3 regions of the Allobosea sp. 05T439 genome follow, and region 1 is predicted to be linked to each of the others. Evidence: predicted binding sites of a transcription regulator. Region 1 holds the regulator's gene; each other region holds the start of a gene.
The links. Region 1 encodes PhoB, which activates phosphate uptake and scavenging genes when phosphate is short. Its sites were predicted from a motif close to TGTCATNNANCTGTCAT; they were not measured.
Positions count from the first base shown of each region.

Region 2: the regulator PhoB is predicted to act here: its motif matches at 2,780-2,796, upstream of AC1DIO_RS13325 (UDP-2,3-diacylglucosamine diphosphatase).
Region 3: the regulator PhoB is predicted to act here: its motif matches at 2,904-2,920, upstream of AC1DIO_RS02145 (BtaA family protein).

Region 1 covers NZ_JBFTKP010000008.1:130,176-135,329, reverse strand. The annotation lists gene pstA (phosphate ABC transporter permease PstA) at 1-588, shown strand, start outside; gene pstB (phosphate ABC transporter ATP-binding protein PstB) at 633-1,433, shown strand; gene phoU (phosphate signaling complex protein PhoU) at 1,482-2,201, shown strand; gene phoB (phosphate regulon transcriptional regulator PhoB) at 2,235-2,933, shown strand; gene AC1DIO_RS11755 (YnfA family protein) at 2,999-3,373, opposite strand; gene AC1DIO_RS11750 (TIGR03862 family flavoprotein) at 3,448-4,665, shown strand; gene greA (transcription elongation factor GreA) at 4,675-5,142, opposite strand.
Region 2 covers NZ_JBFTKP010000009.1:186,889-192,042, forward strand. The annotation lists gene AC1DIO_RS13315 (cation:proton antiporter domain-containing protein) at 1-901, shown strand, start outside; gene AC1DIO_RS13320 (glycosyltransferase family 4 protein) at 840-1,919, opposite strand; gene AC1DIO_RS13325 (UDP-2,3-diacylglucosamine diphosphatase) at 1,919-2,731, opposite strand; gene AC1DIO_RS13330 (SDR family oxidoreductase) at 2,856-3,635, shown strand; gene AC1DIO_RS13335 (DMT family transporter) at 3,863-4,786, shown strand; gene AC1DIO_RS13340 (helix-turn-helix domain-containing protein) at 4,949-5,154, shown strand, end outside.
Region 3 covers NZ_JBFTKP010000002.1:27,189-32,342, forward strand. The annotation lists gene AC1DIO_RS02130 (DUF427 domain-containing protein) at 1-88, shown strand, start outside; gene AC1DIO_RS02135 (potassium channel family protein) at 89-889, opposite strand; gene AC1DIO_RS02140 (class I SAM-dependent methyltransferase) at 936-1,604, opposite strand; gene AC1DIO_RS02145 (BtaA family protein) at 1,601-2,851, opposite strand; gene msrB (peptide-methionine (R)-S-oxide reductase MsrB) at 3,013-3,453, shown strand; gene AC1DIO_RS02155 (acyl-CoA dehydrogenase family protein) at 3,510-5,154, opposite strand, start outside.

The DNA.
Region 1 (5,154 bases):
GGCGTGCTCGCCGGCACCTACCTTGCCGAATACGGCAAGGGCTCCAAGCTCGCGGACCTGATCCGTTTCATCAACGACATCCTGCTCTCGGCGCCGTCGATCCTGATCGGCCTCTTCGTCTACGTCATCCTGGTCGAGCCATTCCGCGGCTATTCCGGCTGGGCCGGCGGCGTGGCGCTGGGCATCATCGCGATCCCGGTGATCGTGCGCACCACCGAGGACATGCTGCGCCTCGTGCCGAGCTCGTTGCGTGAAGCCGGTGCTGCGCTCGGCGCCCCGCCTTCGGTCGTCATCACCAGCGTGACCTGGCGGGCGGCGAAATCCGGCATGGTCACCGGTATCCTGCTGGCCCTGGCGCGCATCGCCGGCGAGACGGCGCCGCTGATCTTCACTGCGCTGAACAACAATTTCTGGTTCTCGCCCAGCCTCGTCGGCGGCGTCTCCAACCTGCCGGTGACGATCTACCAGTTCGCCTCCGCCCCCTATGAGAACTGGCAGCAACTCGCCTGGGCCGGTTCGCTGATCATCACCGTCTCGATCCTGTGCCTCTCGCTTATCGCCCGCCGTATCGTGCGGGGCGGCAAATGAACGGCCTTAAACCCTCGTCGCGTTCGATCTGAAGGAACAAGTCGATGCTTTCGACGCTGGAACTGAGCCCGCAAGCGCTTGATGCCGAGGCCCCCGTCCGGATCGCGGTCAAGAACCTCGATTTCTACTACGGCGAGCACAAGGCGCTGAAGAACATCAATCTCGACTTCCGGGACCGCCATGTCACGGCCCTGATCGGACCGTCGGGCTGCGGCAAGTCGACCCTGCTGCGCATTTTCAACCGGATCTACTCGCTTTATCCCGAGCAGCGCGCCACCGGCGAGATCCTGCTCGACGGCCGCAACGTCATCAGCAACGATATCGATGTGAACGAGCTGCGCTCGCGCGTCGGCATGGTGTTCCAGAAGCCGACGCCCTTCCCGATGTCGATCTACGACAATGTCGCATTCGGCATCCGCCTCTACGAGAAGCCACCGAAATCCGAGCTCGATGACCGCGTCGAGGGTGCGCTGCGCCGTTCCGCGCTCTGGGACGAGGTCAAGGACAAGCTGAAGACCTCCGGCATGGGCCTGTCCGGCGGCCAGCAGCAGCGCCTCTGCATTGCGCGGACCATTGCCCAGAAGCCGGAAGTCATCCTGTTCGACGAGCCGACCTCGGCGCTCGATCCGATCTCGACCGGCAAGATCGAGGACCTGCTCGAGCAGCTCAAGACCGACTTCACCATCGTCATCGTCACCCACAACATGCAGCAGGCGGCGCGTATCTCGCAGTACACCGCCTTCATGTATCTCGGTGAGGTGATCGAATTCGACGCCACCAACACCATCTTCATGAACCCGCACAAGAAGCAGACGCAGGACTACGTCACCGGCCGCTTCGGCTGAACCGGCGCCCAGCCTTCCAACTGCTTTGCCGACAAAGGATACGCCGCGATGACTGATCACATCGTCCGCTCATATGATGCCGATCTCGAGGGGATCCGCCGCAGCCTGGCCGAGATGGGGGGCATGTCGGAGCGCATGCTCGGCGATTCGACAGTCGCCCTGGTGCGCCGCGACACCGGGCTGGCACAGAAGGTCATCAGCGCCGACCAGCGCCTCGACAATCTGCAGCGCGAGGTAGAGGAGAAGGCGGTGCTCACCATCGCCCGGCGCCAGCCGCTCGCCAACGACCTGCGCGAGCTGATCTCCGCCATCCGCATCGCCGCCGATATCGAGCGTGTCGGCGATCTCGCCAAGAATATCGCCAAGCGCGCGGTCGCCATCTCCGGCCAGTTCCAGCCGCCGTCGCGCGCGGTCGTCGGCCTCGAGCATATGAGCCGCCTGGTTCAGGCCCAGCTCAAGGACGTGCTCGACGCTTACGCCGTCAGCAACGAGCAGAAGGCCATGGAGGTCTGGCGCCGCGACGATGAGATCGACGCGCTCTATACCTCGCTCTTCCGCGAGCTGCTCACCTATATGATGGAAGACCCGCGCAACATCACCTTCTGCACGCATCTCCTGTTCTGCGCCAAGAATGTCGAGCGCATCGGCGACCACACCACCAACATCGCCGAGACGATCCACTATCTCGTCACGGGCGAAGCCTTGGACGCAGCCCGCCCGAAGCTCGACACGACCAATATCCTTCTGGACGCCGCCACCGGTKAGTGACCGGCGCCCGACACCTTTGGGACCGAGTGAGACATGCCTGCACGCATCCTGATCGTTGAGGACGAAGAGCCGCTGACCCTGTTGCTGCGCTACAATCTCGAAGCCGAGGGCTTCGAGGTCGACAGCGTCGCGCGTGGCGACGATGCCGAGCTGCATCTGCGCGATCATACGCCGGACCTCGTGCTGCTCGACTGGATGCTGCCGGGCCTTTCCGGCATCGAGCTCTGCCGGAGGCTGCGGACCCGTCGCGATACCGAGCGGGTGCCGATCATCATGCTCACCGCCCGCGGCGAGGAAACCGAGCGTGTGCGCGGCCTCGCCACCGGGGCCGACGACTATGTCGTCAAGCCGTTCTCGCTGCCCGAGCTGATCGCCCGCATCCAGGCGTTGCTACGCCGCGCCAAGCCGGGTCATGTCGCCGGCCTGTTGGCCGCCGGCGATCTCGAACTCGACCGCACCACCCGCCGTGTCCGCCGCTCAGGCAGCGAGCTGCATCTCGGCCCGACCGAGTTCCGCCTGCTCGAATTCCTGATGCAGGCGCCGGGGCGGGTCTATTCCCGGGCCCAGCTGCTCGACGCGGTCTGGGGCCGCGACGTCTATATCGACGAGCGCACCGTCGACGTCCATGTCGGCCGGCTGCGCAAGGCGATCACTCCTGACAACGCCAAGGACCCGCTGCGGACCGTGCGCGGTGCCGGCTATGCCTTCGACGAGACCTTTGCGCGGAGCTGAGACTTGGATCATCGGGGACTTGGATCATCGGGCCGGATATCGAATCCGCCCGACGATCTAACCGTCTATGGTTGCATCGGCCTTCCCGAAAACCGCAATCCACCTTTCGGGCCGATACCCTCGCGCGGCCCTGCGATAATAATCGCCGCGCCGGCGAGGCAGATCAGCCCACCGATAATGTCCCAGCGGTCGGGGCGAAAGCCTTCCACGGCCCAGAGCCAGGCGAGCGAACTGACGATGTAGACGCCGCCATAGGCGGCATAGGCCCGTCCGGCGGCTTCGCTCTCCGCCAGCGTCAGCAGCCAGGCGAACAGGGCGAGCGAAAACAGTCCGGGTACGAGCCACCAGATGGGCTTGTCGAGCCGGAGCCAGCCCCAGAACGCGAAACAGCCGGCGATTTCGAGAATGGCTGCGCCGAAATAGGCGGCGATGGTCGGCATGGTTCGTCCCTGTCGATGGCCTTCGGGGCGGGATTACCCTTGACCGCAGGGCGCGCTGACGGCAAGCCGGACCGATGCCCACACATCACGTCGCCATTATTGGAGCAGGGCCCTCCGGGCTGATCGCGGCCGAGCGCCTTGCGGCAGCCGGGGACACCGTCACGATCTACGATCGCATGCCCTCGCCGGCCCGCAAATTCCTGCTGGCCGGGCGCGGCGGATTGAACCTTACCCATTCCGAACCGCTCGACAGGTTCCTGCCCCGCTATCGCGATGCGCAAGCCTGGCTGGAGCCGGCCATTCGCGCCTTCCCGCCACAATCCCTGCGCGACTGGGCCGATGCGCTCGGGCAGGACACGTTCGTCGGCAGCAGCGGCCGCGTCTTCCCGCGCGCCATGAAGGCCTCGCCCCTGCTGAGGGCATGGCTGCGCCGGCTCGATGGTCTCGGCGTCGCCTTCGCGCCTGGGCAGCGCTGGACCGGCTGGAGCGAAGCGGGAGCTCTGACGTTCCGGAGCCGCGATGGCGCCGATGTCGAGGCGCGGCCCGACGCGACGCTGCTCGCGCTCGGCGGTGCGAGCTGGCCACGGCTGGGTTCGGATGGTGGCTGGGCACCCTTGTTGGCGGCGCGCGGCGTTGCGATCGCGCCGCTGCGCCCGGCCAATGGCGGTTTCACGGTCGATTGGTCCCAGACCATGCGAGAGCGTTTTGCCGGAGTACCGTTGAAGCGCATCGTCCTGAGCTTCGGCGGCCAATCCGTGCCCGGCGAGGCGATGATCGATGCGACGGGTCTGGAAGGCGGCGCGGTCTATGCACTCTCTGCCCCGATTCGCGAGACGATCCTGCGCGAGGGCAGGGCGGTCATCACCATCGATCTGCGGCCCGATCACGAGGCGGCACTGCTGGTCCAGCGCCTCGCGCATCGTCGCAAGGGCGTGACGCTGAGCAATCATCTGCGCAAGGCTGCAGGTCTTGCTCCATCCGCGATTGCGCTGCTGCGCGAAGCGGCGAAGGGGCCACTCCCCGAAGACGCGGAGAGGCTGGCCGCACTGATCAAGGCCGCGCCTCTGGTGCTCACCGGTCTCAGACCGATCGAGCGGGCGATCTCCACCGCCGGTGGCGTCGCCGCGGCCGAGGTCGAGGAAGGCTTCATGCTGAAACGCTTGCCCGGTACCTTTGTCGCAGGCGAGATGCTGGATTGGGAGGCGCCGACCGGCGGCTATCTGCTGCAGGCCTGTTTCGCGACCGGAGTCGCAGCTGCAGCAGGGATTCAGGCCTGGCTCGCGGATAGCTGAACGATCGCCTCAGGAGATCGCGATGATCTCGACCGCCTCAGTGCCGATGCTGACGCTCTCGCCAATGCCCTTGCCCATCAGCGCGCTCGCCAACGGCGCGACATAGGGCAGCGTTCCGTGTGCCGGATCGGCCTCGTCCTCGCCGACCAGCCGCCAGTTCTGCTCGCGCCCATCGGCCCGGCGGATCGTCACTGTCGAGCCGAAGCGGACGATGTCGTGCCTTTCCTGCGCAGGGGCCAGCTTGGCGCTGGCGCGCCGCGCCGCCCAGTAGCGGAACTCGCGCCGCGTCTGAGCGATCTCGGTGCGGTCGCCTCCGGCCAGCGCCGCCGCGTGTTCGTCATGCCAGCGCGCCAGCTGGGCCTCGATCTGTGCGAGCCCCTCAGGCGTCACGAGGTTCGGGTGAGGCGAGACTGGCCGGTCCGGCAGCTCGTCCAGGGTCCCTCTTTCCTCGGCTTCCTTGACGAAGGCGCGAGTCATTCTGGCCTCCTC
Region 2 (5,154 bases), on a different contig from region 1:
GGGCATGAGTGTCGATCCCGCGCAGCTTGCAGCCCAGCCCGCAATCATCCTCGGCATCGCGGCCGGCCTTCTCCTGACCAAAGTGCTGGTTGTGCTGGGCCTGGCCCGGCTGCTGGCTCTCTCCGTCCCGACAGCGCTCGAGACCGCGATCATGGTCGCTCCGGGCGGCGAATTCGCCTTCGTGCTGCTCAATGCGGCTGTCGGCGCGAAGCTTGTTGACCAGCACGCGGCAAGCCTCGTGCTTGCCGCGGTGTCCCTCACCATGGTGGCGCTGCCATTATTGGCTCGTGTAGCACGCCATATGGCGGCGCGTTTCGCGCCGCCGGTGATACTGCCTGAGGAGGCTACGATCCTGCCGCCCGACGATCATGCGGGGCGTGCGATCGTCATCGGCTGCGGCCGGGTTGGCAGGCTCGTCGGTTCGATGCTGGAAGAGCACAAGAAGCCCTATATCGCGCTCGACTCCGACCCGATCCTGATCGCCGGCCAACGGCGCGCTGGCCGACCCGCCTTCTTCGGCGACGCGACCAAGCCCGACTTCCTGAAACTCTGCGGCGTGGTCGACGCAAGCGCCCTGATCGTCACGATCCACAACCACCGTGCGGTCGATGAGATCGTCAAGGCGGCAAGGGCTCTGCGCCCCGATCTCGTCATCGTGGCGCGCGCCCGCGACGCCGCCCATGCCCGGCATCTCTATGAACTCGGCGTCAACGACGCAGTGCCGGAGACCATCGAGGCCAGTCTGCAATTGTCGGAGGCAGCACTTGTCGGCCTTGGCGTGCCAATGGGCCTCGTCATCGCCTCCGTGCACGAAAGAAGGGATGTGTTTCGGCGCGAACTCAAGCCCGCTGCCGCTCCTGCGCCTGCGCTTCCCCGGCACGGGCGTTCGCGAAGGTTGTAATGCTCTGGACCGGAGCGCGCCGGGAAATCCGCTGGATATGCCCGTAGAACTGCTCGGCACTGCTCTGCCAGCTATGGCCTGCGGCAAGTCCCAGGCAAGCTTCGCGCGGGATGCGCAAGGCCGCTAGCGCTGCGCGCCGCAGATCCTCGTCCAGCACGGCGGCACCACTGCCGGCAAAGACATCGCTCGGCCCCTGCACCGGAAAGGCGGCAACGGGCAGCCCGCTTGCCGCGGCTTCGAGCAGCACGATACCAAAGGTGTCGGTCAGACTCGGAAAGACGAAGACATCCGACGACGCATAGATCGCGGCCAGGTCGTCGCCCTCGCGCGTGCCCAGGAATGTCACATCCGGGAAGGCCCGCTGCAGATCCGCGCGCGCCGGGCCATCGCCGACGACGACCTTGCTGCCGGGCAGGCGCAGCGACAGGAAGGCATCCAGGTTCTTTTCGACCGCGACGCGCCCGACGCTGAGGAAGATGGGACGCGGCAGGTCGAGCACGCTTGCCTGGCGCGGATGGAACTGCTGGAGATCGACGCCTCGCCCCCAGCGCAGAATGCGCTCGAACCCGTTCTCCTTCAGTTCGGCCTCGACTGTCGCGGTCGAGACCATGACCCCGGCAGCCGCCCCATGGAACCGGCGCAGGAACTGGTAGCTCCAGCGTTCCGGGATGGGCCAGCGGGCCGCGACATATTGCGGGAACCTTGTGTGGTAGCTCGTCGTGAACGTCCGCTTCTGCGCGAGGCAGACGGCGCGGGTCAGCCAGCCGATCGGCCCTTCCGTCGCGATATGGATGTGGTCCGGCCCAAAATCGGTGATGCGCCGGGCGATGGCGCCCTGCGTTGCCAGCGCGATGCGGATATCGGGATAGGATGGCAAGCCGATCTGCCGAAATCCGTCGGGCGTCAGCATATGCGGCGTCACACCGAATGACGGTCCTGCCTCGACCATCCGCTCCAGCGACCGGACGACCCCATTGATCTGGGGGCGCCAGGCGTCCGTCGCGATGAGGACGCGCATCAGGCGGCCTCGCTGACCAGAGCCGGCAGCGGGATCGGCCGCACGGGCTCGCTCTTGAGCCGGTATTGCGGCCAACGAATGACCTCGAAGCGGCCGTCATGATGCTCGACCACAGCCGTGCAGCTTTCGACCCAGTCGCCCGTGTTGATGTAGGTGAGCCCGTCGATCTTGCGATGTGCGGCGTGATGGATATGGCCGCAGACGACGCCGTCTGCACCATGGCGGCGGGCCTCGGCGGCAAGGCAGGTCTCGAACTCGCCGATATAATTGACCGCATTCTTCACCTTCTGCTTGGCCCAGGCCGAGAGCGACCAGTGCGGCAGATGGAAGAGGCGACGGACCTTGTTGACGACCGTATTGGACGCAAGCGCAACCGTGTAGGCCCAGTCGCCCAGCAGGGCGAGCCATTTTGCGTTGCGCACGACCAGATCGAACAGATCGCCATGGATCACCAGCAGGCGCTTGCCGTCAGCGGTTTCATGCAGCGCATGGTCGGCGATGTGGATTCCGCCGAACTCGCTTCCAGTGAAGTCGCGGAGGAAATCGTCGTGGTTGCCGGTGATGTAGATCAGCCGCGAACCCTTGCGCACCTTGCGCAAGAGCTTCTGCACGACGTCGTTATGCGCCTGCGGGAAGTACCAGCCGCTCTTCAGCCGCCAGCCGTCGATGATGTCACCCACGAGATAAATCTGCGGAGCATCATAGGCCCGCAGGAATTCGAGCACGAGATCGGCCTGTGCTCCTCGCGTTCCCAGATGCAGGTCGGAGATGAAGATGCTGCGAACCTGCTTCGCCTCGTCCTCGTCGCTCATGCCGCCAGCCCATCTTGTTGCATTGCTTGCGGCGTGTGTCTGATTTGCATTGCGCTTTGATGACGCAGAACTCAATCCGTGGTTCTGCTCAGCTGAACATCAGCGAAAGCTCGGGAGAAACGCGATGGATTTGGGTATTGCCGGCCGTACGGCCATCATTTGCGCCTCGAGCAAGGGGCTTGGCCGCGGCTGCGCCGAGGCCCTCGCAGAGGCCGGATGCACCGTGGTCATCAACGGCCGCGACGCGACCACGCTGGAGGCCACGGCAAGCCAGATCCGGGCCAAGTATGGTGCAACCGTGATCGCGGTCGTTGCCGACGTCTCGACCCGCGCAGGTCAGGACGCGCTGCTCGCCGCCGCGCCGGAGCCGGACATCCTGGTCAACAACAATGGCGGCCCACCGCCGAAGCCGTTCCGCGAAGTCTCGCGCGAAGCGCTACTCGAAGGCGTCATCCAGAACATGGCGACGCCGGTCGAACTGATGCAGCGTGTCGTCGACGGCATGATCGCGCGCGGCTTCGGCCGCATCGTCAACATCACCTCGATGAGCGTGCTGACCCCCTTGACCGGGCTCGATGTCTCGTCGGGCGCACGCGCCGGTCTGACCGCCTTCTTCTCCGGCGTCGCCCGCGAGGTCGCATATGCCAACGTCACCATCAACAACATCCTGCCCGGCATGTTCGATACCGATCGGCTGAAGGGCTCGACCACCAAGATGGCGGCGATCAAGGGGATCACGCCCGAAGAAATGACGAAGGGCCGCATGGCCGAAATCCCGGCGAGGCGCTTCGGCAGCGCCGAGGAGTTCGGCAAGGCCTGCGCCTTCCTGGCAAGCGCCCATGCCGGCTACATCACCGGCCAGAACCTGCTGATCGACGGCGGCGTCTTCAAGGGAACGTTCTGAGACGCGGCAAGGCCAGCATCTGCCCCGGTGAGCCTTGCTGTCCGGGGCAGGAATTCTCTCCCAGTTCCTGCCGCGCAAGACCCGCATCCAGCACGCTTCCCCGGCACGCATGCGCCGCCGCGGGCATCAGGGTTGCAAGCATTGCGCTTGGACCGGACGCGCGAACGTGATCTAGAGGGACAAGTCTTTTATAAGACTCTCTCCCCCGACACGTACGCGCAGCACCGTTGTCTCCTCTCCTCGGCATCACGCTCAAGCTGATCTCGGCTTTGTCCTTCACCCTGATGTCGGCTGGCATCAAGGCGATCGCGGCCCGTTATCCGACAGGGGAACTCGTCTTCGTCCGGTCCTTCTTCGCGCTGATCCCGCTGCTGCTCTGGCTCGGCTGGCGCGGCGAAATTCCTGCTGCCCTGAAGACCAAGAATCTGCGCGGCCATTTCAAGCGGGGGGTGATCGGTTCGACCGGCATGTTCTGCGGCTTCGTAGCCTTGAGCTTTCTGCCGCTCCCGGACGCGGTCGCGCTCGGCTATGCCGCGCCGCTCGCAGTCGTCGTGCTTGCAGCTCTGGTGCTGAAGGAGCGTGTCCGCATCTATCGCTGGAGCGCGGTGACGATCGGCTTCATCGGCGTCCTGATCATGCTGTCCCCGCATCTGMGCAGTTTCCAGATCGCTGGCAGCAATGCACCGGCAATCGGCGCGGCCTTCGGCCTTGCCGGCGCCTGCTGCTCGGCTTTTGCCTCGATCGAGGTGCGGCAATTGACCATGACGGAGCGCACCGGCGCGATCGTCTTCTATTTCACGCTGATGACGACGACGCTCGGCCTCTTCACCATCCTGCTCGGCTGGCGCATGCCCGATCTTCAGGACGCCGCACTCATGGTCGCGATCGGCATTCTTGGCGGGCTCGGCCAGATTTTCCTGGTCCAGGCCTATCGCTACGGCGACGCTTCGCTGATCGCGCCGTTCGAATACTCGACGATGCTCTGGGCCGTTACGATCGGCTGGTTCGTCTTCGGCGACTGGCCGGCTTCAGCCGTGCTCATCGGCGCAGCCATCGTCATCGCATCCGGCATCTATGTGATCCTGCGCGAGAAGCAGCTCGGTCTGCTCAAGCGGGAGACGCGCGAGGTCGGCCCGACGCGGGCGACCTGAGAACACGGGCAGAATTGTGTGAAAGGCGCCCCGACGAAGCCGCCCTCGGCCGTCGCCCGCCCCTCTCCAGCTTGCTCCTTCCAACTGGAACAGGCATTGTCCGGTTAGACAAACGTTTGTTCGCTTCCGCAAACGATCAGCATTCGTGTGACAGGTATCAGGATGGGTATCGAGACCAAGGAACGTGGCGGGCGCGAGCTCGAATCCGGAGCCCAGGTCATCTCGGGCCAGCTCGGCAAGACGATCCAGCGCCTGCGCAAGGCCTATAATCTCTCGCTTTCCGAGCTCGCGGAGCAGTCGGGCGTTGCCAAGTCGATCATCAGCCAGATCGAGCGCAACGAAACCAACCCGACACTGGCGACGATCTG
Region 3 (5,154 bases), on a different contig from region 1:
CGCCGCCTGGTATTATGCCGAGCCCAAGGCCGCTGCCGCCGAGATCAAGGACCGCGTCGCCTTCTGGAAGGGTGTGGAGATTTCCTGATCAGTCGTTGTGATCGGGGATCTTCAGGACATGCCCGCAGGCCTTGCAATGCACGGCGTCCGGCTCGTGCCGCTGCAGTGCGCATTGCGGGCAGGGAAAGGTGACCTTGTTGGGCCGGAAGATCGCTTGCGCCAGACGCACGAACAGCGAGATCCCGACGATCATCACCACGATCGAGGTCAGCTTGCCGGCGGTGCCGGGCAAGGTGATGTCGCCGAAGCCCGTCGTCGTCACGGTCGCGACCGTGAAATAGAAAGCGTCGACATAACCCGCGAAGCCCGCCGTCTCGCGAAAGAAGAAGGTGTAGATGAAGCCCGTCACCACGAACAGGAAGGTCACGATATTGACCACCGCCCGTGCTGCGCTTTCCCACTCGGGGTAGCCCGCAGCGCGCAGCCGTTCCCAGATCAGCCCACGCTGTGACAGCGACCAGAGCCGCAGGATGCGCAGGAAGCCGAAATTCTCCAGCCATTGCGGCGCGAGCAGTGTTGCCAGGATGAAGAGATCGAGCAGCATGCTCGGCCGGCGCAGCAAGCGCGGAATCTTCGAGGAGGCCAGCATTCGCGCGCCGATCTCGATGACCATGATCACGGCGACGGAGTAATCGAGCCAATAGAAGAGCGGCCGTTCGCGGATCAGCGGTGTCGCGATGAAGAAGGCGATGATCAGCAGGTCGACGACCGCTGTCGCAAGCTGAAAGCGCATCGCCCCGGGAGAGCGGCCATGGTAGAGCTGGCGCAGGCCGTCCCGCAGTCTTTCGACCTGCCCTTCCCTGCGAACAGACGTCGTATCCTCGGCCATTCCATGGCGTTACAGGCCAAAGGATGGCGCGTCCAGCACCCGCTGCTCAGGCGGCCCGCCGCGTTGCCACGGCATGGATGGCGTAGCCGCGAAGGAGCCGGGTCGTGCGGCTCTCGACGCCCTCGATCCGCGACAATTCGGCGATTGCCTCGGGCAGATCATGCCTTGGCGTGACGTGAAACAATGTCAGCCAGCGATTCAGCATGGCCCTGAACGACGCAGGCAAGCCGGTCTGGTCGCCGAAATCGACGATATGCAGTGAACCGGTGGCCGTCAGCGTCCGCAGCGCCTGAGCGATCACGCCCCGCCAGGGGGGAATCATCGAGAGCGCATAGGAGATGACGATGCGATCAAATCCATCGCGCCCGAACAGGGCCGCCGCGTCGAAGCAGGTCGCGTCTGCCTGTGCCAGATGGATGCGCTCCGAGAGCCCCGATCGTGCCACGCTTCTCTCCGCCGTCGCGAGCATCTCGGCCGAGACGTCGAGACCGTAGCACTGCGTGCCCGGATAGGTCCGGGCGAGCTTGATCAGGTTGCGCCCTGTGCCGCAGCCGATTTCCAGGATCGCGCTGCCCGGCGCAGGATCGAGCTCGGCGATGAGCCGGTCCCGGCCAAGCAGATAGAATTTGCGGCTGGCGTCATAGATATGGCGCTGGTGGCGATACATCCGGTCCATCAGGCCGGCGGCCTCGGTCGTGGCGCGGCCAGCGCTCATGCCACCGCCCCCTGCAGCACATGGAGATGGAAGGCGCCATAGATCGACGAGCGATCGCGCGCTCCAAGCTCGCGGCTGCGTGCTTCCTCATAGCGCCATTGCGCGAGAATCGAGGCCGGCACCCGGCCCGGCAGCAGCCGCTCATCGGCAGCCGTCCGGAAGATTACGCGGGCGCCGGGTCGCGCCGTGCGCGTGATCTGCGTCCAGAGCGCCGTGAGATCCGCATCATTCATCCAGTCCTGAGCATCGAGCAGCACATAGGCATCGCAGCTCTTCGCAGGCTGGCTCTCGAGAAAGGCCGTGATCGCGCTCTGGTGATAGGCGACGTGGCCCGCCCGCTCTCGAACGGCCGCGAAATTCCGGCTTTCAAGATAGGGCGGCAAGGATGCGTTCTCGTCCGTCGCATAGCCCCGTCCAAAGGCCTGCCGGGCAAAATAGTTCGACTTCAGGTCGAAGCCGCAGGCCAGCCTTTCAAGCCGGCGCCGGAGCACGCCGCGTATCCCGGCGTCGCCGTCAGCCGCGAGGGCCTTGTACTGGGCCGGCGGGATGCCCAGCCCATAGAGCGAGGCCGGCTGGCGCACCAGCCAACGCACCAGGGGCTTGTCGAAGACGGGAGCGATATGCCTGTCGAACAGGGCGCGCTGCTCGGCCATGTCGCGAGCCTGCAGCATCACGCGCGGATCGCAGCCGAGCGTACGGCCAAGGAGATGTCCAGCCCCGATGAAACGGCCGAGCAGGCCGTACCGGTAGAAATTGCGGGCAAAGACCTGGATGCGCCGGCGCCCGCTCAGGCTGCGGCCTTCCCAGTAGCTGCGAGAGACGGCATCGAGGCGTGGCGCGATCTCGGCGTCATAGAGCGCGATATTCGCCTGCGATTGCGCCTCGCCGAAAAAGCGCAGGAACTGCTCATGGCCTGCCAGGCTGTCGAGTGCGGCGAGCTTGAGCTTGCCGAGCGCGATATGGGCGCCATTCAGATCGACAGCGCTGATCTTCGCCGGGTTGGCGGTGAGATAGGACAGGATGTTGCAGGAGCCGGACGCGATTGCCACGACATGATCATCGGGGCGCAGGTCCAGTGCCTCCATGTCGACGACCGGGTCTTCCCAGATCTGCGGATAGACGAGCCCGGAAAAGGCCAGGGTGAACAGGCGCTCCAACATCCCCGCCCGCGACAGCGGCTTGCTGCGATGCACCGCCGTGGTCAGGCCCATTGTGGTTTCCCGCCGAACCGTACGCGCCGTCTGCATTCTTCGTTCCTCGCGCGGTCCGTTGTGATGGCGAGCCGACTAGAGGAGTCGCGTGACGGTTGGGTGACGCGCCTTGCGGATCAGCTATCCGTGAGGGCGGGCTGACGTGGAGCGCAATCATCCCCATATTCCGCCCGAAACCTTTGAACGGGAGAATGACGATGGGACTGTCCGGACTGTTCGGCGGCAAGGTCAGGGAAGCCGGTGAGTTCGAATTCCAGTTGACCGACGAGGAGTGGCGCCGCCGCCTGACCCCGGAGCAGTACCACGTGCTGCGCGGGCATGGCACCGAGCGCGCCGGCTCCTGCGCCTTGAATTTCGAGAAGCGCGCCGGGCGGTTCACCTGCGCCGGTTGCGGCAACCCCTTGTTCCAGTCCGGCAAGAAATTCGAGAGCGGCACGGGCTGGCCGAGCTTCGACCAGCCACTGGAGGGTGCGGTCGGTATCAGCGAGGACAATAGCTACATGATGCAGCGCACCGAGGTGCATTGCGCCCGCTGCGGCGGCCATCTCGGCCATGTCTTCCCTGACGGCCCGCCACCGACCGGACTGCGCTACTGCATCAATGGCGTGGCGATGGATTTCGCTCCGGCCGAGGCCTGAGCCAGTCGGCCGGCCGCGCTCCCCTTCGGGAGGGCGGCCGCGCAAACGCGTGAGTGCTATTCCACCGCCGGGACGGCCCGATGCGCCAGCGCGGCAGCATCCACGGACGCCGGCAGATCGCCGAAATGGCCCGACCAGCGCCCCTCGAGCCGCGTCGCGATGAAGGCGTCTGCGACCATGTGAGGTGCGTGGCGCAGCAGCAACGAGGCCTGCAGCGCCAGCGCCAGCCGCTCGACCAGCCGCCGCGCCTGTCCTTCGCTTCGCACCAAAGTGGGTATCTCCGACTCCAGCGCGCTCAAATGCGCATCAAAGCGATTGTCGGCGCCGGCCGCGCGTCGCATCTCCTCGATCAGCGCCACGAGAGAGCCCGGCTCTCGCTCCAGCGAGCGCAGCACATCGAGACAAATGACGTTGCCCGAGCCCTCCCAGACGCTGTTGAGCGGCGCCTCCCGATAGAGCCGGGCCATGGGGTTTTCCTCGATAAAGCCGTTGCCGCCATGGCATTCCAGCGCCTCGACCACCACCGCCGGCGCGCGCTTCGAGACCCAGTATTTCGCAATCGGCGCGCCGATCCGCGCCAGCAACCGGTCGCTCTCGCTCGTTTCCTGACGGTCGAGCGCCGCAAACAGCCGAAAGGCGAGCCAGGCTGCAGCCTCGGCCTCGATCGCAAGATCGGCCAGCACGTTCTGCATGATCGGCTGATCGATCAGCCCGCGCTGGAAGGCGCGCCGATGGGCCGCGTGATGCGCCGCCAGCGAAACGGCGAGCCGCATCTGCCCGGCCGACGCCGCCGCAATGTCCAGCCGGGAGCCCTGGTTCATCGCCAGGCCGGTGCGCAGGCCCCGGCCTGGCTCGCCGATCATCTGGCCGATCGCACCGCGGAATTCGACCTCGGACGAGGCATTCGAGCGATTGCCGCATTTGTCCTTGAGCCGCTGGATCGCCACGCCGTTGCGCGAGCCGTCCGGCAGCCAGCCCGGCACGACGAAGCAGGAAATGCCCTCGGCGGTTCGGGCCAAGGTCAGGAACAGGTCGGAATGCGGCACCGAGAAGAACCACTTGTGCCCGGTCAGGGACCATGTCCCGTCGCCATTGTCCTCGGCGATGGTCTGGGTCTGGCGCAGGTCAGAGCCTCCCTGCTTCTCGGTCATTGCCGTGCCGACGGTCGCCCCTGTCTTGGCGGAGGCGGTCGTCTGGCGGCGGTCATAGCGGTTGGAGCTGACCAGGGCGCCCCACTTGCTCCAGAGGTCGGGTTCCTGCCTCAGGACCGGGATCGCGGCATAGGTCATGCTGATCGGGCAGCAGATGCCGCTTTCGCCCTGACTCCAGAGATAGGAGAGCGCAGCACGCGCCACCTGTGCGCCCGGGCCCGGCCTGTTCCATGCGAGCGAATGGGTCTCCTGCTCGATCGCAAGCCCCATCAATTCGTGCCAGGCCGGATGGAACTCGATCTGGTCGATGCGGTTGCCGAACCGGTCATGCGTCCTGAGTTCGGGCGGGAACCTGTTCGCCAGTCGCGCCAGGTCCTGCACCTGCGCCGAGCCGACAATGCGCCCTGCCGCGTGCAGGCGCTCCGAGGCCCAGCCTGCATCGAAGGCGGTGGCCGCCGCCTGCAACACGGGATCAGCCGCGAAGGCGTCGTAATCGCACAGTATGGGAACCTGGTTCGTCACTTCATGGGTGGAATGGCGGGAGGCGATA